Regions from separate parts of the Nonomuraea sp. NPDC050790 genome, predicted to be linked through region 3. Evidence: riboswitches for the same ligand, from Rfam matches in the RefSeq annotation. Region 3 holds a riboswitch; each other region holds the start of a gene.
The links. Region 3 has a riboswitch for cyclic di-AMP ahead of ACIBEJ_RS36145 (coiled-coil domain-containing protein). Riboswitches for the same ligand answer to the same signal wherever they lie in the genome.
Positions count from the first base shown of each region.

Region 1 (7,393 bases), on a different contig from region 3:
GTGATCACGGCGAGGATGAGCATGCCGTAGAGGCCGGCGCCGACGCCGCCGGGGGCGACCTCGCCGAGCATCATGTTGAACAGCAGCATCATGCCGCCGAACGGCGTGTAGGAGTCGTGGAAGGAGTTCACGGCGCCGGTGCTGGTCAGCGTGGTGGCCGCGCCGAACGTGGCGGAGTTGGCCACGCCGAACCTGACGTCCTTGCCCTCCAGCGCCGCGCCGATCGCCTGGGGGACGGTGGCGTTGCCGGCCAGTTCGAAGACGTTGGTCAGCGTGATGCTGACCAGCGCGATGACGCCCATGACGGCGACGATCGCGTAGCCCTGGCGGACCTGGCCGACCATCTTGCCGAAGGTGCGCGGGAGCGCGAACGGAATCAGCAGGATGAGGAAGATCTCGAACCAGTTGGTCCAGGAGGTGGCGTTCTCGAACGGGTGCGCCGAGTTGGTGTTGTAGAACCCGCCGCCGTTGGTGCCGAGCTCCTTGATGACCTCCTGGCTGGCCACGGGGCCGCCGGTCATGTTCGTGGGGCCGGTCAGGCCGGCGATCTCGTGCGGTCCGGCGAAGTTCTGCACCAGGCCGCCCGCCACCAGGATCAGCGCGCCGACGAAGGCGATCGGCAGCAGGATGCGGACGGTGCCGCGCACCAGGTCCACCCAGAAGTTGCCGAGGGTGTCGGTGCCCCTGCGGGCGAAGCCGCGTACCAGCGTGATCGCGACGGCCATGCCGACCGCGGCCGAGACGAAGTTCTGCACGGCCAGGCCGGACATCTGGACCAGGTGGCCCATCGTCGACTCGCCGGAGTACGCCTGCCAGTTCGTGTTGGTGACGAAGCTGACGGCGGTGTTCCAGGCGACGTGGTCGGGGACGGGGGCGAAGCCCAGGCTCAGGAAGAGCTTGTCCTGGAGGCGCTGCAGGCCGTACAGGAAGAGGAGGGAGACGACCGAGAAGGCCAGGACGCCGCGCGCGTAGACGGCCCAGCGCTGCTCGGCGTCGGCCTGGACGCCGAGCAGGCGGTAGATGAGGCGCTCCACGACGTTGTGCCTGGCGCTCGTGTACACGCGGTGCATGTAGTCGCCCAGCGGCTTGTGCGTGAGGACGAGCGCGAGGACGAGGGAGGCGATGAAGATCCAGCCCACTAGAACCGCTCCGGGAAAAGCAGGGCCGCGACCATGAAGATCACCAGACCGACGGCCACGACCAGGCCGGTGGCATTGATCGCGCTCACAGGCGCTCCACCGCCTTCACCACTAGCCCGAGGATCACGAACAACGCGATCGTCAGGACGACGAAGATGACGTCGGCCATCCCCACTCCTCAGCTCCGGAAAGTTGCTTGCTTCCGTAAGCAAAGCGGGTGATTTGGGGGCTTTTGCCGTTCTTGACGGCTTCCATACGCGCGCCCATCACCTTTTGACGCCCTCCCGACGCGGCGCGCCCGAGACCATCCGTTACGGCAGGCCACCGCCCCCACCCCCCGCCGCCCCCAGCACCGCCCGATCGTCCGGCGCTCCTCACGCCGGACGTGGTGCTCGCCGCCACGACGCCCGCTGGCCGCTTCCCACGGCCCCGGGCGCGCGCCCCCGTCCCTCGATCAGGGGCGCGCGCCGGCTCAGGACGCGGGCCGGGTGCGCCGCTTCATACCGGCGACCAGGGCTATGGCCAGGGCCGCGAGCAGGAGCGGAGCGGCCATCGCCGCCTCCGCGCCCGGTTCGGCGGCCGGGGCGGCGAGGAACTTGGCCGAGGACGACGACGCCGCGAGGTTCGGCCCCAGGTGCCCAGGAGCCTGGTCGGACGGCTGTTCTGGGCCGGGGGATTGAGGGGTTGTGTCCGGGTTGGGGGTGTCGGGGTTTTGGCGTGACGCGGCGGCGGCCTCGGTCTTGGCGGGGTAGCCGTAGCCGACGACCTTGCTCTGGTCGCGCTCCTTCCGCTTGGCGAAGCGGGCGTCGACGTTGCCCTCGATGGTGGTGATGCGGGCGCCGTCCACCTTCGTGACGATGCCGATGTGGTCGATGCCGTCGAGGCTCTTCCCGCCCGACCAGTCGTAGAAGACCAGCGCGCCGGGTTCCGGCCTGGTCCCCCACGCCCCCTGGTCGCGGAACCAGGCGGCGTGGTCGGGGGTGTAGGCGAACTGCCCGTACACCTCGGTGAGGCCGGCCTTGTCCGCGCCCCAGGCGAGGAACATGTCGCACCACGCCGCGTTCGAGAAGTCGTAGCTGCCGTCGACGTTCTTCTGGTACCACTCTCCGAACTTGGTGTATCCGGAGCCTTTCTCTGTGTAGCCGATCTCGGCGTCGAGCACCTCGATCAGTTTCTGGATCCCGTTCTCGAGGTCGGCGTTCATGGGCGCCGGCCGTTTCCGGGCATGGCGACAACGCGGTTTCGCACGCGTGCTCCTTGATCTCCTCTGCCGCCTACCGGGTTAGCTGACGGGTTCGGGCGAAGGAGTGCCCTACCGCTGCGAGCAGCGGATTCACCCCGGGAAACACGAGTGGGTCCCCGGCTCCCCCGGCGTGCACGGCCAGGAGACTCGGCGGTCGGTCGGTCATCGACCGATAAAGGAGGACCCTAGTTGCGGTCAACCCCTTACCGCAATTGTGTAATGGTAAAGAATGTCCGGATAAGGACGCTTCAAGGGACTACACTTTCGGGCTCCGGACGGTTTAAAGTTCAGGCAATCTCGAAGCTGTGACGGGCGGGGCTGGTGAAGACGAAGCGACGCCTGGGGTCGTGGGTGGTGGCGGTACTCCTGGCGGCCTGGGCTCTGGCTCGTGTCACCGGACTGGAGATCGGCTGGCCGGTCACCCAGTTGCTGACGCTGACGCCGCTCGGCGCGGTGCTGGCGGTGCTCGCCGCGGCGATCCTGTTCTTCCGCAACCGTGCCGCCGCTCTGGTGGCGCTGGTCTCGGCCGCCGCGATGGTCGCCGTGATCGTGCCCAGGGTCGTTCCCGATCCGGCTCCCGCCGGTGGGACCGCGCTGCGGGTGCTGACCGTGAACCTGTTCGGGCGGGCCGACGTCACGGCGGTCATCGACCTGGTCAAGCGGTTCGACGTGGACGTGTTCACCGCGCTGGAGCTCCGGCCCCGGCAGGTGGCCGCGCTGGAGGCGGCTGGGCTGGGGCGGCTTCTGCCGTACAGCGTGCTGGAGGAGGCGGACGGGCCGTCCGGCAGCGGCATCTACGCGCGCCACCCGCTGACCAAGGTCGAGGGGCTGTTCACCCCGGTCGGGCACAACATGCCGGCGGCCAGGCTCGCGCTGCCGTCCGGGCCGGTGGAGGTCGTGGCGGTGCACCCGAACCCGCCGTTGCCCCGTCTCTACGCGGAGTGGAACGTTGCAATGGCGGCGCTGCCGCCCGCCGCGCCGGGGCGGATCCTCGCCGGCGACTTCAACGCCAGCCTGGACCACCGCGCCTTCCGCGACCTGCTCGGCCGCGGCTACGTGGACGCCGCCGCGCAGGTGGGCAAGGGACTGGTCCCGACGTGGCCGCACGGTCGCGCGATCCCGCCGCTCATCACGATCGACCACATCCTCGTCGACCGTTCCATCGGGGTGCGGCGGGTGGAGATCTCCGACGTGCCGGGGACGGACCACCGGGCCGTCTTCGCGGACCTCAGTATCGGACAGCCGTAAAGCGGGTTTCGCGTGTCCTTTCACACAAGAGGTGGACGGAGTCACGCTCGGTCGCTAAACATGCGCCTGATGATGCCCCCCGAACATCTGCTCGTCCCCGCGCTCGCGCGAGCGGACACGATGCTGCGCGAGTGCGCGGCCCAGGCCGACGAGACCCCCGAACTCGCCCCGCTGGCCGGCGCCCTGCGCGCCGCCGCGGCCCGGCTCGCCGAGCCCATGCGGCTGGCCGTGGCGGGCCAGATCAAGCGTGGCAAGTCCACGCTGGTCAACGCGCTGCTCGGCGCGGACGTGGCGGTGACCGGCCGCGAGGAGCTGACGTTCAACGTGAACGAGCTGGTCCACGCCGCCCGGCCGACGCTGACCGTGCACTTCCGCGACGGCCCCGCGCGCCGGGTCGCCCCGGCGCAGTTCGCGCGCTGGACCGTCCGCGACGAGGCCCACCTCGCCGACCTCGGGCGCGTGCGCAAGGTCGAGTACGGCCTGCCCAACCCGTTCCTGCGCGACTTCCACCTCGTCGACACCCCCGGCCTGGGCAGCGTCTACGGCCAGGACTCCGCCAACACCCTGGCCACGATGGGCGTCAAGGACCCCGCCGTGCTGGAGCTGCTGGGCCGCGACCCCCAGACGCTCCACCAGGAGAGCATCGACGAGCTCGACCAGGCCGACGCCGTCCTCTACCTGTTCAGCCGGGACGTCAGCGGCCCCGACGTCGCCGCGGTCTCCGCCTTCCTCGGCGACCGAGCCGGCATGCTGACGCCGTTCAAGGCGTTCGGCGTGCTCAGCAGGTGCGACCAGAGCTGGCCGCCGGCGTTCGGCGACCCGCTGGCCTTCCATCCGCTGCGTGACGGCGCCGAGCAGGTCATCGACGTCTACCGGGGGTCCACCGACCTGAGCCGCCTGTTCTACCTGGTCGTCCCGGTCGCGGCCAAGGTCGCCGCCGGGGCGCAGGCGCTGGAGGAACGCCATCTGGCCTGGCTGCGCGAGCTGGCCTCGGTCTCCCCCGCCGAGCTGGCCGACGAGCTGAGCGACCTGCGCGAGTTCCAGGACGCCGCCGGTCCGCTACGGCCGGCGTACCGGAGAGAGCTTGTCGAGCTGCTCGGCGCGTGGGGCGTGCATCTGGCGTGCGCGGCGCTGCGCGACGGCCTCGACCCCGGCGCGCTCGCCGAGCACCTGGTCGAGGAGAGCGGCGTGGGCGGGCTGCGCCGGCTGATCAGCGGGCACTTCGGCAACCGGGCCGGTCTGATCAAGCTGGACCAGGCCATGATCTCGGTGCGGGCGGCGCTGGCGAGCGGCCGCGAGGGCCTGCCTCCGGACAGCGCCGCCAAGGCGGCCGCCGACGAGGTGGCCAGGCGGGTGGAGCGTTTCCGGCGTTCCGAGCACGGCTTCGCCGAGCTGACCGCGCTCGCCGCCCACTACCAGGGCGCGACCAGCCTGCGGCCGGCGGAGGCCGAGCAACTCCTGCAGGTCACCGGCGAGAAGGGCACCTCATGCGCGGCCCGGCTCGGCTTCGAGGACGACGAGCCGGTCAGCCGGATGATGCGACGAGCGAAGGAGCGAGCGCACCAATGGAACACCCGGATGAACGACCCCCTCACCGGCAGGGTCGACAGGCAGACGGCCCACACGATGGTGCGCAGCTACGAGCGGATCATGGACCGACTCCAGCTCGCCCAGCGCCTGCTCGACCCGGGGACCTGCTGAGCAGGCTGTTCGAGCCGCTGTTCCGGCCGCGCCGGCTCGCCGAGCACCTCCTGGTACGGCTGGCCGCCCTCACCGGCCGCCGCCGGGATCCCGCGGGACTCGGCACCGCCGCCCTGCTGGAGCACGCGCTGACCGAGGTCGAGACCCTCGAACACCGGCAGCGCGAGCTGGACCGCCAGGCGAAGGACCCGCACGAACCGAACCCGAAGCTGGTCGGCGCCCTGGTAGACCTCGCCGAACGCCTGGACGAGCTGCGCGAGCGCGACCTCGCCGCCGCCCCGGAGACGCCCGCGAAGCTCGTCGGCTGGGTCGCGGACCAGCTCACGCTGATGCTGCGCGAGGGCGAGGTGGAGCCGGTGGACGACCGCGGCGAGCTGGACCCGGAGCGGCACCAGGTCGTGGGCGTGCGCACCACGGACGAGCCCGACCTGCCGGGCACGATCGCCGAGACCGTCCGCCCCGGATACCAGTGGCGCGGGCGGGTCCTGCGCCCGCAGCAGGTGCTGGCCTACGTCGAGGAGCGGGCGCGATGAGCCACGAGGAGCTGGGCAGGCTCCGCGCCGACGTGCTCGCCCTGCACGAGCGCCTGGTCGCCGCCCCGGGGCTGGAGCTCACCGAGGCGCTGCGCGCCAAGCTCGACCAGAGCGTCCAGCGGGCCGAGGCCGGGACATACCAGGTCGTCGTGATGGGCGAGTACAGCCGGGGCAAGTCCAGCCTGATCAACGCCATGCTCGGCCGCGAGCGCCTGCTGCCGGTGAACTCCGCCGTGACCACCTGCGTCGTGACGGTCCTGCGCTGGGGCGAGCGAGAGGCCGCCTTCGCCCACGAGCCCTCGGGCAGGACCCGCGAGATCCCGCTCGACCAGCTCGACCGGCACATCGCCGACCGGGTGAACGTCGGGCACATGATCACCATCGAGGCGCCCGCGGACCTGCTGCGCGACGGGCTGGTCCTGGTCGACACCCCGGGCATCGGCGGCGTCAACAACGCCCACACCGACGCCACCTACGCCTCCCTGTCGCAGGCGGACGCGATCCTCTACGTCGCCAGCACCGAGGAGACGCTGAGCACCAACGAGCTGGCGCACGTGAAGAAGGCGTTCGCCGCCTGCCCGGTCGTGGTCACCGCGGTCACGAAGGCGGAGACGGTCTTCGACCCGGGCGGCGAGGTCGCGGCGGCCCGCAGGAAGATCGCGGCGGCGACCGGGCTGCCGCCGGAGGACCTCGTGGTGCTGCCCGTCTCCGCCCACCGCAAGCTGCGGGCGCTGCGGCGGGGCAGCGAGGAGCTGCTCCGGGAGTCCGGCCTGCCCGAGCTGGAGCGCCGGCTGCGCGACCGGCTCGCCGCGACCTGCGGCGCCCGGTATCTGGAGAGCGCCCTCGACCTGCTGGACGAGGTGCTGGCCGCGACCGAGGCCCCGGTCACCAACGAGCTGGCCGCGCTGGAGGCCGGCGAGGACCTGGAGAGGATCGCCGCCGAGCTGCGGCAGAGCAGGAGGCGGGCGGAGGAGCTGCTGGCCGGCCGGGCCGCGTGGCGCGAGGCGCTGTCGGCCTCGTTCGACGCCGCCGCCGCACCCGTGGCCGAACGGCTGGCCGCGCGCAACCAGGAGATCTGCGACCGCTTCGTCGGCCACATCCACTCGCCCGCGGTCGTCCACGACGCCCAGGGCCTCATCAACGCCACCACGCAGGCGCTCGCCGACGCCGCGGACACCGCCCGCGCCGAACTGCTGGCCGCCGTCGACCGCACCGGCGAGGAGACCGCCGCCGCCACCCGGCTGCCGATCGGCGTGATCGACGCCGCGGTCCCCGGCTTCCAGCCCCGGCTGGACGTCTCGGCCATCATGCTGCGCAAGCACGCCCGCGAGGGACGGCTGTCGTCGGTCAACTCCGGCGTGACCGTGGCCGGGGCGGTCGGCACCGCGATCTTCACCGGCGCCGGCGCCCTGCTGCCCGGCGTCGGCGTCGCGATCGGCGCCATCGCGGCGATCGCCCTCGGCGCGCTCGGCGTCATGGCGGGATTGCAGGAACACCGGCACCGCGTGCTCACACAGGTCAAACTTGAG
Region 1 is NZ_JBITGF010000006.1:136,213-143,605, reverse strand. Features, by position in the region: gene kdpA (potassium-transporting ATPase subunit KdpA) at 1-1,139, opposite strand, end outside; gene kdpF (K(+)-transporting ATPase subunit F) at 1,139-1,228, opposite strand; gene ACIBEJ_RS30060 (CHAP domain-containing protein) at 1,612-2,343, opposite strand; cyclic di-AMP (ydaO/yuaA leader) riboswitch at 2,398-2,545, opposite strand; gene ACIBEJ_RS30055 (endonuclease/exonuclease/phosphatase family protein) at 2,704-3,630, shown strand; gene ACIBEJ_RS30050 (dynamin family protein) at 3,700-5,331, shown strand; gene ACIBEJ_RS30045 (nucleotide exchange factor GrpE) at 5,325-5,864, shown strand; gene ACIBEJ_RS30040 (dynamin family protein) at 5,861-7,393, shown strand, end outside.
Region 1: linked by a shared signal. The riboswitch ahead of ACIBEJ_RS30060 (CHAP domain-containing protein) and the one ahead of ACIBEJ_RS36145 (coiled-coil domain-containing protein) in region 3 are both predicted to bind cyclic di-AMP.

Region 2 (7,393 bases), on a different contig from region 3:
GTCGACCTGCCCCGCGGCATCTCCCGGCACGTGGTCCGCTTCGCCCGCCTGTCCGGCAAGGTCTACGCGATCAAGGAGATCAGCGAGCGGTACGCCAAGCGCGAGTACCAGCTCCTCTGGGACCTGGCCAGGCTGGATGCCCCCTCGGTGGAGCCGGTCGCCTACGTCACGGGCCGCGACGAGGGACTGGACGCCGCGCTGATCACCCGGCACCTGCAGTTCTCGCTGCCCTACCGGGCGGTGATGTCGGGGACGTTGCGCCCCGACACGCTGACCAGGCTGCTCGACGCGCTGGCCGTCCTGCTGGTGCGCCTGCACCTCAACGGCTTCTACTGGGGCGACTGCTCGCTGTCCAACACGCTCTTCCGCCGGGACGCGGGCGCGTTCGCCGCGTACCTGGTGGACGCCGAGACCGGCGAGATGCACCCGATGATCAGCGAGGGGCAGCGGCTGGCCGACATCGAGGCCGCGCACGTGAACATCTTCGGCGAGATGCTCGACCTGGAGGCCGGCGGCCTGCTGCACCCGTCGGTCGATCCGATGGAGACGGCCGAGGACATCGTCACCCGCTACCACCGGCTGTGGAGCGAGATCACCCAGGACGAGATCATCGAGGAGGTCGACTGGCACAAGGTCGAGCAGCGCATCCGGCGGCTCAACCTGCTCGGGTTCGACGTGGCCGAGATGATGGTGCGCCGCAAGGTCGGCACCGGGCGGCTGATCGTGCGGCCCAAGGTCGTCGACGCCGGACACCACCAGCGCCGCCTGCTCCGCCTGACCGGCCTGGACGTGGAGGAGAACCAGGCCCGCAGGCTCCTCAACGACCTGGACGGCTTCCGCGTCGCCAAGGGCCTGCGGCACGAGGACGAGGCGATCGTGGCGCACCGGTGGCTGGCCGAGGCGTTCCAGCCGACGATCGACGCGATCCCGGCCGAGCTGCGGCGCAAGCTCGACACCGCGCAGGTCTTCCACGAGGTGCTCGACCACCGGTGGTACCTGTCGGAGGCGGCCGGCGGCGACGTGGGGCTGGGCGCGGCGGTGAAGTCGTACATCGACGAGGTGCTGGTCCACAAACCGGATGAGAAGGCGCTTTTGCCGGACGAGGAGTGAGTGCGCCGCGCGGCCGCCGTGGGGGAACGGCCGCGCGACGCGGGTCACTCCGCCGTGTGTTTCGTGATCTCTTCCACGATCCGCGACCAGAGTGGCTTGGGCAGATCGTGCCCCATTCCGGGGAACGTGACCAGTCTTGCGGCGGGAATTGCCGAAGCGGTCGCCCGTCCCGCGGCGACCGGAATGAGCACGTCGTCCTCTCCGTGCAGGACAAGCGTGGGTACGGCCAGCCGACCCAGCCTTTCGGTCCGGTCTCCGGAGACCAGGATCGCGGCCAATTGCCGAGCCGTCCCGGCGGGGTCGTTCGCCCGGTCGTAGGCGAGCCCGGCCAGCCGCGCGACCCGCTCGGTGTCCAGCTCGTATCCGGGCGAGCCGATGATCGCCCACGTCCGCTGGGCCAGCTCGATCGCCGCCGCGCGGTCGGCGGGCGGCGGCGACATCAGCGTCGCGCTCGCCTCGGGCGTGGGCGGCGCGACCTGCGGACCCGGCGTGGACATGATCGAGGTCAGCGTCCGCACCCGCGCCGGGTGGTCGAGCGCGAGCTGCTGGGCGATCATCCCGCCCATCGACGCGCCGACGACGTGCGCCGCGGGCCAGCCGAGCGCGTCGAGCAGCCCGGCCGCGTCCCGCGCCATGTCCGCCAGCAGGTACGGCGAAGCGGGCGACCCGAATTCCGGAACGCCCGCCTCGTGCAGGTGTGTGGACTCACCGGCGTCGCGGTTGTCGAACCTGACGACGTGGTGGCCCTGCTCGGCGAGGAGCTCGCAGAACTCCTCGTCCCAGTGGATGAGCTGGGCGCCGAGCCCCATGATGAGCAGCAGCGGCCGTGCGTCCGGCGAGCCGAAGCTGTCGTAGACGATCTCGATGCCGTTGACGGCCGCGCGTTCGCTCATGAGGAACAGAATCACATTCTGTTCCTCATGAGTAAAGAGGTCAGCGCTCGAACGCCTTGCGGATGCGGCCGCGGGCCAGGAACAGGCCGCCGCCCAGGAAGGCCAGGCCGCTGACGAGGGCGAGGCCGCCCACGCCGTTGGACTCGGTCTCGCGGTTGGTGACCGCCGCGGCCAGCTCGGCCTGCGGCGCCTTCTCCTCGCGAGCCTTCTCCGGCGCCTTCTCCGCGACCTGCGCGGGCGCGGCGGGCTTGTCCTCTTCCTTCTTCTCGATCTTCTTCTCCGCGGTCACGACCGGGGGCTTGGCCGGGTTGGCGTCCTTGCGGGACCAGGCGCCGGTGGAGAAGGCGACGGGGTGGTTCTTCTTGCCCACGCCCGGGCCCCACTTGGTGATGACGTAGTCGATCTTGATGTGGCCCTGGCCGCCGACGCCGTCGACGGTCAGCGAGCTGGAGTTGAACTTGCCGCCGGTCAGCGAGGCGAAGGTCTTGGCGTCGAGGTCGAGCATGATGCCGCGGTTCGACGGTACGCCCGGGCCGCGGTCACCGACGAAGAACGGCTCCTTCTTGCCCTTGTAGATGACGTAGCCCTCGGTGAGCAGGGGCCAGCTCGGGCTGGCGGCCAGGCCCTTCTGCATGGGCTTGCCGGAGGCGGGAAGGCCGGTGTCGCCGTTGCGACCGGAGGCGTCGTCCCAGTAGTACGAAGCGGTGGTGGAGCCCTTGAGCAGGGGCTTCTTTTCGGAGAAGTCGTCCGCGTGTGCGGTTGCGCCGGTGCCGAGGGTGACCGCGCCGATGACGGCGGCGGAGGCGAGCATGGTGAAAGAACGCATGCCAAAGCGGGAAGACATGAAGAAGAGAAGTCCTTTGTGCGGGGACAGGGGAAAACGCGCTCGTCAAAGCGGCGTAGCCGGGCACAAAGCCGAACGGACGCTACGCGCTGGCGCGAAGTGGAGCTTGGGGAAGGGGGCCGCTCAGTAGGCGGCGGGTGAAACTACGCGGAATGGGGGCTCATCGCGGTGGTGCATGAAAAGATCAGTCCTCTCCATCTCGCCTACCGGGTTAGCTGACGGGTTCGGGCGTGGAGATGCCCTACCGACGCGGACGTCGGATTCACCCCAAAGGAACATTGGTTCCCCGGTTCCCGCGGGTACGGGATTCGGCGCCAGCCGGAGGCCTCTTCCTGCTGAAGGGCCAGGTCGCCGGGCTGGTATAGCTATGGACTGTAAGTGCCAAACACGTCAAAAGCAAAACAATCGCCATGAAACGGGCGAAGATCTACCTAAGAAGGTCAAGAAAAAGGGGGGTACGGCAATGCCGTACCCCCTCGGAACGTCGGCTCAGCCGCCGCTCTTGCGCCGGAACGAACGCTTGCTGGCAGCAGGGCCGTGCGCGCCGTGGATCTTCGACTGATCCGTGCCCCTGCCACCCGCACCCGAGTCGGTGTGCTGGTTGCGCTTACGCTCCAGGGCCTCCCGGAACTTGCGCTTCATCTCGTCCTCGGGAGTTTCGCTGACTTCCGGCTCCGGTGATTCCGCCATGAGGACCTCCTGGTGTTGGGGACCACAACAGCTTCGCACGACGGCCGACCTGACGCGAAACCGGGCACCGCTCAGCCCAGGCGGGCCAGCTCCTCCTCGGTGAGTTCGAGGTCGGCCGCGGCCAGGGAGTCGAGGATCGTCGCCGGGCGGCTCGAACCCGGGATCGGGATCATCACCGGGCTCCTGGCCAGCTCCCAGGCCAGGCAGACACGCTGCGGGGAGACCCCGCGCTCGGCCGCGACCTGCCCGAAGGCGGCGTGGCGGCTGCCCAGGCGGCCCACGTGGTTCATGCCGCCGAGCGGCTCCCACGGCAGGAAGGCCACGCCCAGTTCCTCGCAGACGTCCACCTCGGGCTCGCTGCTGCGGAAGCTCGGCGAGTACTGGTTCTGCACGCTCACCAGCCGCCCGCCGAGGATCTCGTTGGCCTGCCTGATCTGGGCCGGGTTCGCGTTGGAGATCCCGGCCATCCTGATCTTCCCGGCCGCCAGCAGGTCCGCGAGCGCGCCGATCGACTCCTCGTACGGCACCGCGGGATCGGGCCGGTGATGCTGGTAGAGCCCGATCGCCTCGACGCCCAGCGCCTTGAGCGAGCGGTCGCAGGCCTGTTTGAGGTACTCGGGCCGGCCGTCCACGGCCCAGCGCCCGCGTGGCCGGGTGTGCCCGCCCTTGGTGGCCACGAGCACCGCGTCCGCGTCGCCGCCCCAGCTCGCCAGCGCCTTGGCGACGATGCGCTCGTTGTGGCCGACCTCGGCCTCGGTCGGCGTGTAGGCGTCGGCCGTGTCGATCAGCGTGATCCCGGCGTCCAGGGCCGCGTGGACGGTCCTGATCGACTGCTCCTCGTCGGGCATGTGGCCCTCCACCGACATCGGCATGGCGCCGAGCCCGATGGCACTGACACTCATCTGACCGATCAGTCGTGTCTGCATGCGTCCATGGTCATACATTCCGGCGCCTGAGTCGCCGTCGTGACCGTGAACAGGCCGATCTTCTCCCTCCTGCTGACGACGTCGGCGTAGCCGGCCTCGACGGCCCAGGCGTGCAGGCGCTCGGCGGGGCGGCACTTCATCACCCACAGCCGCCCGTCGCGGTTGGGCAGCACGTTGGCGATGAACTCCAGTTGCGGGTGGCGGGTCTGCGTGGTGAAGATCAGCACGCCGTCGGGCGCGAGCAGGTCGCGGAGCCTGGCCAGCGACTTCCTGATCGTCTCGTCGTCCAGGATCAGCTCGTACAGCCCGCTGACCACGATGATGTCGGCCGGCCGGTCCAGGGGCTCCGGGTCGAAGGCGTCGCCCCGCTCGTAGCGGACGTTCGAGAGGCCGCGCTCCCCCGCCAGTTCCCTGCCCAGCCGCAGGCCGGCCTCGGCCAGGTCGCGGCAGACGACCTCGACCTCGGGCTGCTCCCTGGCGACGTCCTGGAGGTAGCGGCCGGGTCCCGCGGCCACGTCGAGGATGAGCGCGCGGCCCGCCCGCGCCGAGACCTCGTCCCTGATGACCTCCTTGAGCAGGTCGCGGCGGGCGCGGATGGCCCGCCAGCCGATCGAGTTCAGGTAGATCCGGTCGAGGGGCCAGCCGTGGGCCTTGTTGACGTAGACGTAGTCGAGCATGGTGCCGCTGTCGAAGCCGTGGCGGTAGCCGATGCGGATGCCGCGGCTGGTACGGCCGGCGGTGCGCATCAGGAGCCGCATGAGTGCCCACTTCATGAAATTTCACCCTTCGGGAGTTGTTGGGAGCGCAGGAGGTGGTGCGCCGTCTCCAGGTCGGGGACGGGCGGCAGGAAACGGACGGTCACGGGGGCGCGGCTCAGGCGGCCGTGCACCGGCAGGACCCGGCCCGTCCCCTCCAGCAGGACCGGGACGATCGGGACACCGGCCGCCTCGGCCAGCCGCGCCGCCCCGCGGTGGAAGTCGCCGACGCGGCCGTCGCGCGAGCGGGTGCCCTCCGGGTAGACGACCAGGACACGGCCTTGTCTCAGCAGGTGTACGGCTGCCGCCAGGTCACGGGAACCGCCGCCGCCGCGCCGTACCGGGAAGCCGGAGACCAGCGTCCGGCAGACCAGCGCCCGCGCGCGGCCGGCGAACCAGTAGTCGGCCGCCGCCGCCACGGACGGGCGCAGCCGCGCGGGCAGCGCGGCCAGCAGGGCGGCGGTGTCGGCGTGGGAGCAGTGGTTGGCGACCACGACGCACGGGCCGCCGGGCGGCGGACCCTCCACGGCCAGGCCGCCGCTGCAGGCGAAGGCGGCCCGCCACAGCCGCCGCCGCATCACGGCCCCGAGGCTCACGGCAGCACCACCACTACGGCGAGGGCCACGAGCAGGGAGTCCACGCGGTCGAGCAGGCCGCCGAAGCCGGGCAGCCAGGTTCCGGCGTCCTTGACCTTCGCGCCGCGCTTGAGCATCGACTCCAGCAGGTCGCCGAGCGGCGCTCCGGCGGCCACGGCCAGGGCGGTGACCGGGGTGAACTCGCCCAGCAGGAGCAGGACCGTCAGACCGCCCGCCGCGCCGCCGGCCACGCCGCCCCAGGTCTTGGCGGGCGACAGCGGCGACAGCGCCGGGCCGCCCAGGAGCCTGCCGCCGCACCACGCGCAGACGTCGGCGAGTGCGACGGCCAGCACGAGGGCGAAGGCGGTGGCCGGGGCGAGCGTGGCCAGGGCGCTCAGCGGGGCGATCCAGAGCAGCCCGAAGACGGAGTACGCGGCCCGCCTGCCGCCGTCCTCGGCGTCACCTTGGAGCACCGGGGTGAGGGCGAGCGCCAGGAGCACCGGGGCGGCGGTCAGCGGTGTGGGCAGGAAGGGCAGCACGGCGGCGGCGCCGGCGAGGATCAGCGTCTCGGGTGCCCGCAGCCGCACCAGCCGGGCGTACTCGGCGGCGCACACGAGTCCGAGCGCCCCGGCCAGCGCCGCCGCGCCCATCGGGCCGACGAGCAGGGCCAGCGTCACCACCGGCGCGGCCACGGCCCAGGTCAGCCAGCGCTGGATCAGCTCGCGGCGATGCGAGACCCAGACGGCCACGCCGCTGGCACCGAGCGCACCGGCCAGGAAGGGTGCGGTTTCGAGGATCACGCCGACTCCTTTCCGAGGCTCGGTCGTTGCGGGGTGGGTTCGGGAGTCATGCCAGTTCCCTTCCGAGGCGCGCCAGCCGTACCAGGGCGGTGATCGCGGAACCGGCGGCGAGCAGGGCGAGCCACCAAGCCCAGCCCGTGAGGGCGAAGGCCACCAGCAGCACGCAGCGCTCGGTCTTGCCCACGGGGCCGCCCTGCGCGCGCCGCGCCCCCGCGGCGGCACCGGCCAGGGCGACCCACGACGGGAGGGTTGCGGCGAGCGCCGCGGTCGCGACCAGCGCGGGCGGGGCCAGGACGAGGCAGCCCGCCAGCACGGCGAGCTCAGCCAGGCGGTCGCCCAGCTCGTTGACGACGGCGCCGAACCGGGTCGTGCGCCCGCTCTCGCGGGCGACCCCGCCGTCGAGGTTGGCGCAGGCGAGGCGGGCGGCGAGGAGCAGCGCGACGGCGAGCGCGGCGAGCGGGCCGGGAGGGACGATCGCCAGTACGGCTCCCGCCGCCCCCGCGAAGGCGACCCCGGCGGCGGTGATGGCCGAGGGGGACACCTCGCGGGCGACCAGGAGGGCGCGTACGCCACCCAGCCGGGCGGCGTACCAGGGCTTGAGTGCGTAGAGGCCGTTCATGTGTCCAGGGTCTGACCTGCGGACGTCCCGACACATGGGGCTTTGAGCGCATATGAGGTGAGTAGCCCTACTCAACCCGGCAAAGGATCGAACGTTCTTGAGGTTGTGGTGAAACTTCGCCGGATATGAGGCTCAACATGACCCGCCGACCGATTGGTGCGATATGAACCCCATGCGCATT
Region 2 is NZ_JBITGF010000013.1:49,661-57,053, forward strand. Features, by position in the region: gene ACIBEJ_RS45635 (DUF4032 domain-containing protein) at 1-1,110, shown strand, start outside; gene ACIBEJ_RS45640 (alpha/beta fold hydrolase) at 1,155-2,003, opposite strand; gene ACIBEJ_RS45645 (hypothetical protein) at 2,044-2,847, opposite strand; cyclic di-AMP (ydaO/yuaA leader) riboswitch at 3,033-3,171, opposite strand; gene ACIBEJ_RS45650 (DUF5302 domain-containing protein) at 3,337-3,537, opposite strand; gene ACIBEJ_RS45655 (aldo/keto reductase) at 3,609-4,463, opposite strand; gene ACIBEJ_RS45660 (class I SAM-dependent methyltransferase family protein) at 4,448-5,236, opposite strand; gene ACIBEJ_RS45665 (lysophospholipid acyltransferase family protein) at 5,233-5,814, opposite strand; gene ACIBEJ_RS45670 (phosphatidate cytidylyltransferase) at 5,811-6,593, opposite strand; gene ACIBEJ_RS45675 (CDP-alcohol phosphatidyltransferase family protein) at 6,640-7,212, opposite strand; gene ACIBEJ_RS45680 (rod shape-determining protein) at 7,385-7,393, shown strand, end outside.
Region 2: linked by a shared signal. The riboswitch ahead of ACIBEJ_RS45645 (hypothetical protein) and the one ahead of ACIBEJ_RS36145 (coiled-coil domain-containing protein) in region 3 are both predicted to bind cyclic di-AMP.

Region 3 (7,393 bases):
AGGTTGGTCATTGACGGGTCGCGCGGGCGCAGGCCCTGCTCGAAGATCTCCTCGGGGGCCCGGTCCTCGGCGCGGTAGACCGGCGGGCGGTCGCGCCGCCAGATCGGGTAGGGCGTGATGCTCCTGACGTCCACGCTCCTGTCGGCCGCCGACTCCAGGTGGTTGCCGGGGCCTCGTACGGGCGTCGGCGGTCGGCCGCCGGGCGGGATCGCCCCGGAGCCCGTCTTGGGCGGCGGCTTGCGCAGCAGCGCCGACGCGCGTCCGAACAGGCGCAGCGCGCTGCGTTCCAGCAGGTCGGTCATCCGCTGGATGATCTCGCGCGCGGTCGTCCTGGCGCCGCCGACGGCGGGACCCACGGCGGCCAGCGAGGCGCCGCCCGTGGGACCGGAGAGCGCGACCAGCCGTGAGACGTGCAGCGCCAGCCGTATGATCAGGACGATCAGCGCCACCTTCATGGCGAGCACGATCAACGCGGACAGTCGCAGCGCGCCGCCGATGAGTAGCGCGGCGGTGACCGCGTCTCCGGAGCGATCCGAGGTGTCGCGCCACTCGCCGTCGAACGCCCTGACCCCTTCGCCGTCGTTCCCGGCCGTGGTCCTGGCGGCGTGCGCGGCCGCGGTGGAGGAGACGCGCGCCGCCGTCATCGCGAAGGCGATCCACCGGGTCCCTGCCTCGTACAGGCGGTCCTCGTCGGCTAGCGGCCAGGAGACCACGAGGTTGAGCAGCATGGCCAGCCCCGGCGGTGGCTGCAGCGCCACGTTGCCTCCTTGCCCGGTGATCACGTCCGACGCGCCACCCTACTGGGGCGGTGCGGTGGGCGCACTCAGTGCATGGAGATGTGGGGGTGGTCGAAATGGTTCTCGGTGACGCTGCCGCGGTCGCTCATCGCCCGCCAGCCCGAGCCCATGTTGATGCGCTGCTTCCAGATCACGTACTTCACGCCGAAGCGGTCCTTGTTCTTGATCGCCCAGGCCGCGATCTGGTCGCCGAGGGCCTGGTTGGCGGCCGTGGGCATGGAGCCGCCGGTGCTCATCATGAAGTCGCAGGCGCGGCCCAGCGGGTGCTCGCCGCCGCCGCCCGAGCGGTAGCAGCCGACCTCGAAGGGCAGGTTGAAGGTCTTCTTGATCTCGTCGCGGATGATCCGCATGCGGGAGGTGATGTTGTCGGAGCCGGAGGGCAGCTCGGGGGCCCAGGAGCCGTTGTTGCGCTTGCCGGTGCCGTACGGCATGAGGTCCTGGAGCTTGTCCTTGATGTCCTTGATGACGCCCTCGGCGGCCACGCGTTCCTTGGCGACGGTCTCGGCCTGCCCGGCGATCTGGGTGGTGAGCGAGGCGGCCTCGTCGGCGGCCTTCTTCTTCTGGTCGCGGGCGGCGGCGACGCCCGCGATGACCGCCTGCTCCTCGTCGGTGAGCTGCTCCAGTACGGCCGCGCCCGGCGCGTCCGGCGTGTACAGGAAGGGGGGCAGTGAGGTGCCGGTGCCCTGGTAGCGGAGCTGGGCGATCTCGGCCACCCGCCGCTCGGCGTCCACCAGCGCCTGCTCGGCGGCGGCCAGGCGGTCCTGGGCGGCCTTCTCGGCGTCCTTCGCCTTGGCGAGGGCCACGCGCTTGCCGTTGTAACTCTCGATGAGCGTGTCGACCTTGGTGTTGAGCTTCTTCAGCTCGGCCCGCAACTGCTTCTCGCTCGGCTTGGGCGCGGCCTGCGCGGTCGCCGGGGTGAGCGCCACAGCTGCGGCGGTGATCAGACCGATGGCCAAAGTCGCGGGGGACGCAACCGCCACGTGGGGCATTCCTCTCCATCTGCCGGCCGGGTTAGCTGACGGGTTCGGGCTGGGAGATGCCCTACCACCGAAGTGGATTCACCCCAGGTGAGGGTGGGTCCCCGGCTCCCGGGCAACACGCCCGGGATTAGGCGGCAACGGCTGTGACAACCGGTGCGTGAGGGATATTAGTAGTAAATCCCTGGTAACGCGACTTCAAGTGGAAACCAATTAGTGATCTACCTGTGATCGAAGGAGCCGCGCGGCCTCCTCGGGCAGCACGTCGTTGATGAAGGCCCCCATCGCCGACTCCGAACCCGCCAGGTACTTGAGCTTGCCGGGCGCGCGCCTGATCGAGAACAGCTCCAGGTGGAGATGTCCCAGCTCACGAAGGTGCCGCACCGGCGCCTGATGCCACGCCGAGATGTACGGCATGGCCACCCCGAAGATCCCGTCCAGCGCCCGCAGCACCGAGGTGTAGAGCGGCGCGAACGCCGCCCGCTCGGCCGAGGTCAGCGCCGCGAGGTCCGGCACCTGCCGGTGCGGGTAGAGATGCACCTCGTACGGCCAGCGCGCCGCGGCCGGCACGAAGGCGGTCCACAGGTCGTTGGCGGCCACGACCCGCTCCCCGGCCCGCTCGGCGGCCAGCACGTCCGCGAACAGCCCCGGCCGCCGTTGCGCCGCCGCGAGCTGCTGCCTGGTCCGCGGCGTCACGTACGGATAGGCGTAGATCTGCCCGTGCGGGTGGGTCAGCGTGATCCCGATCTCCTCGCCCCGGTTCTCGAACACGAAGACCTGCTCGACGCCCTCGATCGCGGACAGCTCGGCGGTGCGGTCCGCCCACGCCTCCATGACCAGCTCGACCTGCGCGTCGCTCAGCCGGGAGAACGAGGAGGAGTGGTCCGAGGTAAAGCACACCACCTCACACCGCCCCGCACCCGGCCGCACCTCACTCAAGCCCCCCACGTCCCGATAAGTCCCAAAATTTCCGCTGAAAGAGGGGAACCTGTTCTCGAACACCACCACGTCATAGTCGTGTGCCGGGATCTCCGAGGCCCGCGTGCCGGTCGACGGGCACAACGGGCACTCGTCGGCAGGCGGCATGAACGTCCGCGTCTGCCGGTGCCCCGCGATCGCGATCCACTCCTCGGTCAGCGGGTCGTAGCGCAGCTCGGAGGCGACCGGCCGGGGGTCGAGCGGCCGCCGGTCCACCGCGCTCCTGTCGGCGTCGTCGCGCCGGTCGAAGTAGATCAGCTCTCGCCCGTCGGCCAGGTGGGTGATGGTGCGCTTCACTGCGTGCCCTCCGCGATGATCAGTTCTCCGACGCGCTCCGCCAGCTCGGCCCGCGCCTCGGCGGGCAGCCCCTGGTCGGTGATGACAACGTCGGCCTCGTTCAGGTCGGCGATCGTGCTGATGCCGACGGTGTTCCACTTGGTGTGGTCGGCGGGCACGACGAGGCGGTGCGCGGCGGCCACCAGCTCCCTGTCGGTCTCCGACTCCAGCAGGTTCGGCGTGGTGAAGCCGGCCCGCACGCTCATGCCGTGCACGCCCAGGAACAGCGTGTCCACGTGCAGCCGGCGGATGGCGGCGACCGCGACGGGGCCGACCAGCGCGTCGGAGGGCGTGCGCACGCCGCCGGTCAGCACGACCGTGCGGTCGGCGCGCGGGGCGCGGTGGAAGACGTCCGCCACCGGGACCGAGTTCGTGATGACGGTGAGGTCGGCGACCGAGACCAGGTGATGGGCCAGCGCCCACGTGGTGGTGCCCGCCGACAGGGCGACCGCGGTGCCCGGCCCGACCAGTGCGGCCGCGCGGCGCGCGATCGCCTCCTTCTCCTGCTGCTGGCGGGCGGACTTGGCGGTGAAGCCCGGCTCCTCGGTGGATCCGGGTCCGAGCGCGGTCGCGCCGCCGTGCACCTTCTCCAGCAGGCCGCGCTCGGCCAGCGACTCGAGGTCGCGCCTGACCGTCATGTCGGAGACGCCGAGCTCGCGCACGAGGTCGGCCACGCGGACGCCGCCGCTGGCCCGGACCCGTTCGAGGATCGTCTGCTGCCGCTGCTGCGCGAGCACGCGCCCTCCTTCCAACAAGTTCAAACAGATTATGACATGAACATGTTGAAGAATGTGAGGACGCTTGCCGGGGGCCCTGGTCTGGGATACGCATGCCGTACCGCTCAAAGACCCCGCTCAAGGGAGGACGACGGATGGCAAGGCGCGCCCGCAAGTCCAGAGCACGCAAGAAGAAGAAGGCCAACCACGGCAAGCGCCCCGCAGCGCGCTGACGGTCACCCGGCCGCGGTGAGCTCCTTCACGGCGGCCGAAACCGCCCGGTGGAACGTCGGGTAGGCGTAGATCATCTCGTCCAGCCTGGTGAGCGGCACGCGCGCGTGGACGGCCAGCGTGAGCAGCCCCAGCACCTCGCCGCCGGGCGGGGCCGCGACCGTCGCCCCGACCAGGACGCCGTCGGCGGCCACCAGCTTGACCAGCCCCTCCGCCTGGGCGATGTAGCCGCGGGTGCCCAGGTCGCCGACGGCGGTGCGCACGTCCAGGCCCTGGTCGCGGGCCTGCGCCTCGGTCAGGCCCACCGAGCCGATCTCGGGGTCGGTGAAGGTCACCCGGGGCACGGCGTGGTACTCGGCCTCGTGGACCGCTTCGCCGAGGATCTCCTTGACCACGATGTTCGCGTGGTACATCGACATGTGCGTGAACGCGCCCTTGCCGACCGCGTCGCCGATCGCCCAGACGCCCTCGGCCGCGCGCATCCGCGCGTCCACGGGGATCGCCCTGGCGCTCTCGTCGAGGCCGATCGCGCCGACGCCCAGCGCCTTCAGATCCACCCTGCGGCCCGTCGCCACCAGCAGCCGCTGCGCCCGCGCCCCGGCGACGTCGAAGAGCCCGCCGTCATGGTCGACGCGCGCCACCTTGGCCGAGGTACGCACGTCGATGCCCTGATCGGTGAAGACCTTCTCCAGCACCGCGCTCGCCTCCGGCTCCTCCAGGGCGATCAGCCGGTCGGCCGCCTCGACCACGGTCACCGCCGCGCCGAACGTCCTGAACATCTGGGCCAGCTCCACCCCGATCGCGCCGCCCCCGAGCACGATGATCGACTCGGGCAGCTCGGCGTTCTCGATCGCCTGGTGGTTCGTCCAGTACGGCGTGTCCGCCAGCCCCTCGATCGGCGGCACCGAGGGCTGCGAGCCGGTCGCGATCACGATGCCGCGCGCGGCCCGCAGCACCTGGTCGCCGACGGTCACCTCGCCGGGACCCGTGATCCGCCCGTGCCCCCTGACCAGGTGGCCGCCCTTGCCGGTGAACCGGTCGGCGGCCACCTTGTCGTCCCAGTCGTCGGTGGCCTCGCGCACCCGGCGCACCAGCGCCTGCCAGTCACGCGAGGACTCCGCCTCGTGAATCATGATCTTCGAGGGGATGCAGCCCCAGTACGGGCACTCACCGCCCACCAGGCTCGACTCGACGGCGGCCACGCGCAGCCCCGCCTCCGCCAGCCGGCCGGCCACGTCCTCGCCGCCCGGCCCCATCCCCATCACGATCACATCGACGTCCATGCCCTGTACATAACCAGCCGCGAGCCGGACTTCACCCGGAATGCGGCAAATTTGCCAGCGACTGCTCGATCCGCTCCTGGGGCAGCGCGAAGTCCTCCAGCTCGCCGGCCAGGTAGCGGTCGTAGGCACCGAGGTCGAAGTGGCCGTGTCCGCACAGCGCGGTCAGCAGCACCTTCTCCTCGCCGCTCTCCTTGCACCGCAGCGCCTCGGCGATCGTCTCGGCCAGCGCGTGCGTCGGCTCGGGCGCCGGCACGATCCCCTCCGTACGCGCGAAGCGCACCCCGGCCTCGAAACACTCGCTCTGCGACCGGGTGACCGCCTCGAACATGCCCAGCTCGTACATGTGCGACAGCAGCGGCGACATGCCGTGGTAGCGCAGCCCGCCGGCGTGGATCGGGTCCGGCACGAAGTCGTGGCCGAGCGTGTGCATCTTCAGCAGCGGCGTGAACCCGGCCGTGTCGCCGAAGTCGTAGGCGTAGCGGCCGCGGGTGAACGACGGGCACGCCTCCGGCTCCACCGCGCGGAAGACCGTACCCGGGCTCTCGCGCATGAACGGGAAGGCCAGCCCGGCGAAGTTGGAGCCGCCGCCGGTGCACCCGATGACCACGTCCGGCATCTCCGGCAGCTGCTTGAGCGCCTCCTCGCCGATGACCGTCTGGTGCAGCAGCACGTGGTTGAGCACCGAGCCCAGCGCGTACCGGGTGTCGTCGGCCGCCCCCGCCACCTCGACGGCCTCGCTGATCGCGATGCCCAGGCTGCCGGTGGAATCCGGGTGCTCGGCCAGGATCTTGCTGCCCGCGCTCGTCACCGGAGACGGGCTGGCGTGGACGGCGGCGCCGTACACCCGCATGAGAGAGCGGCGGTAGGGCTTCTGGTCGTAGGAGGCGCGCACCATCCAGATCTCGCACTCCAGCCCGAACTGCGCGCACGCGAACGCCAGCGCCGAGCCCCACTGCCCGGCCCCCGTCTCGGTCGTGAGCCTGCGCACGCCCTCGCGCTTGTTGTAGAACGCCTGCGGGACGGCGGTGTTGGGCTTGTGCGAGCCGGCCGGGGAGACGCCCTCGTACTTGTAGTAGATGCGCGCGGGCGTGCCCAGCGACTTCTCCAGCCGATGCGCCCGGATCAGCGGTGTGGGCCGCCACAGCCGGTAGACGTCGAGGACCTCCTGCGGGATCGCGAGGAACCGCTCCCCGCTGACCTCCTGGCCGATCAGCTCCATCGGGAACAACGGCGCCAGATCATCGGGACCGACCGGCTGACCCGTGCCCGGGTGCAGCGGCGGGGGAGGGGGCGTGGTGAGGTCGGGGACGATGTTGTACCAGTGGCTGGGAGTCATCACCCCAGTCTGCGGCGGTCAGGTCTGGCGTTCCAGTGCCACCTGCTCGCGGACCGCGGGCGCCACCTGCTCGGCGAAGCGGGTCAGTTGCTCGCGCTGGTCGCCCTCCGCCCAGAAGACGAAGGCGTCGATGCCGTAGCCGACCGCCAGGTCCGTCAGCTCCTCCACCCACTGGTCGGCCGGGCCGCGCAGGAAGCCCTCCGCCGCGCCGTCGGTGATCGTGCCCCCGGCGTTGTACACCCGCCTGATGTCGGAGGGCTCGCGTCCGGCCGCCCGCGCCGCCTCGTCGATGCGCGCGCTCAGCTCGGGCAGCCGCTGCGGCGTCGCCCAGCTCGACGACGGCACCCAGCCGTCGGCCAGCCGTCCGGTCAGCGCGAGCGCCTTCGGCCCGACCGCGCCGACCCAGATGCCGATGTCGTGCGCGGGCACAGGGCCGGTCTGCGCGCCGCGCAGGTGGTAGTGCTCACCCTCGAAGCGCTGGTTGCGCTCGCCGCTCCACACCGCCCTGATCACCGCGATCGCCTCCTCCAGCGCGCCGAGCGCCTCCTTGGGGGTACGGCGCGGCCCGCCGTACGCCTCGATCGCGTCCCAGAACCCGCCGGCCCCCAGCCCGAGCTCCACCCGGCCCCCGCTCAGCAGGTCGAGGCTGGCGGCGGACTTGGCCAGCACCGCGGGATGGCGCAACGGCAGGTTCGCCACGTCGGGGAAGACCGTGATCCGCTCCGTCTTGGCGGCGATG
Region 3 is NZ_JBITGF010000007.1:633,733-641,125, forward strand. Features, by position in the region: gene ACIBEJ_RS36140 (hypothetical protein) at 1-758, opposite strand, end outside; gene ACIBEJ_RS36145 (coiled-coil domain-containing protein) at 824-1,777, opposite strand; cyclic di-AMP (ydaO/yuaA leader) riboswitch at 1,784-1,921, opposite strand; gene galT (galactose-1-phosphate uridylyltransferase) at 1,988-3,049, opposite strand; gene ACIBEJ_RS36155 (DeoR/GlpR family DNA-binding transcription regulator) at 3,046-3,825, opposite strand; gene ACIBEJ_RS36160 (50S ribosomal protein bL37) at 3,960-4,037, shown strand; gene ACIBEJ_RS36165 (dihydrolipoyl dehydrogenase family protein) at 4,041-5,318, opposite strand; gene ACIBEJ_RS36170 (TrpB-like pyridoxal phosphate-dependent enzyme) at 5,350-6,654, opposite strand; gene ACIBEJ_RS36175 (LLM class flavin-dependent oxidoreductase) at 6,673-7,393, opposite strand, start outside.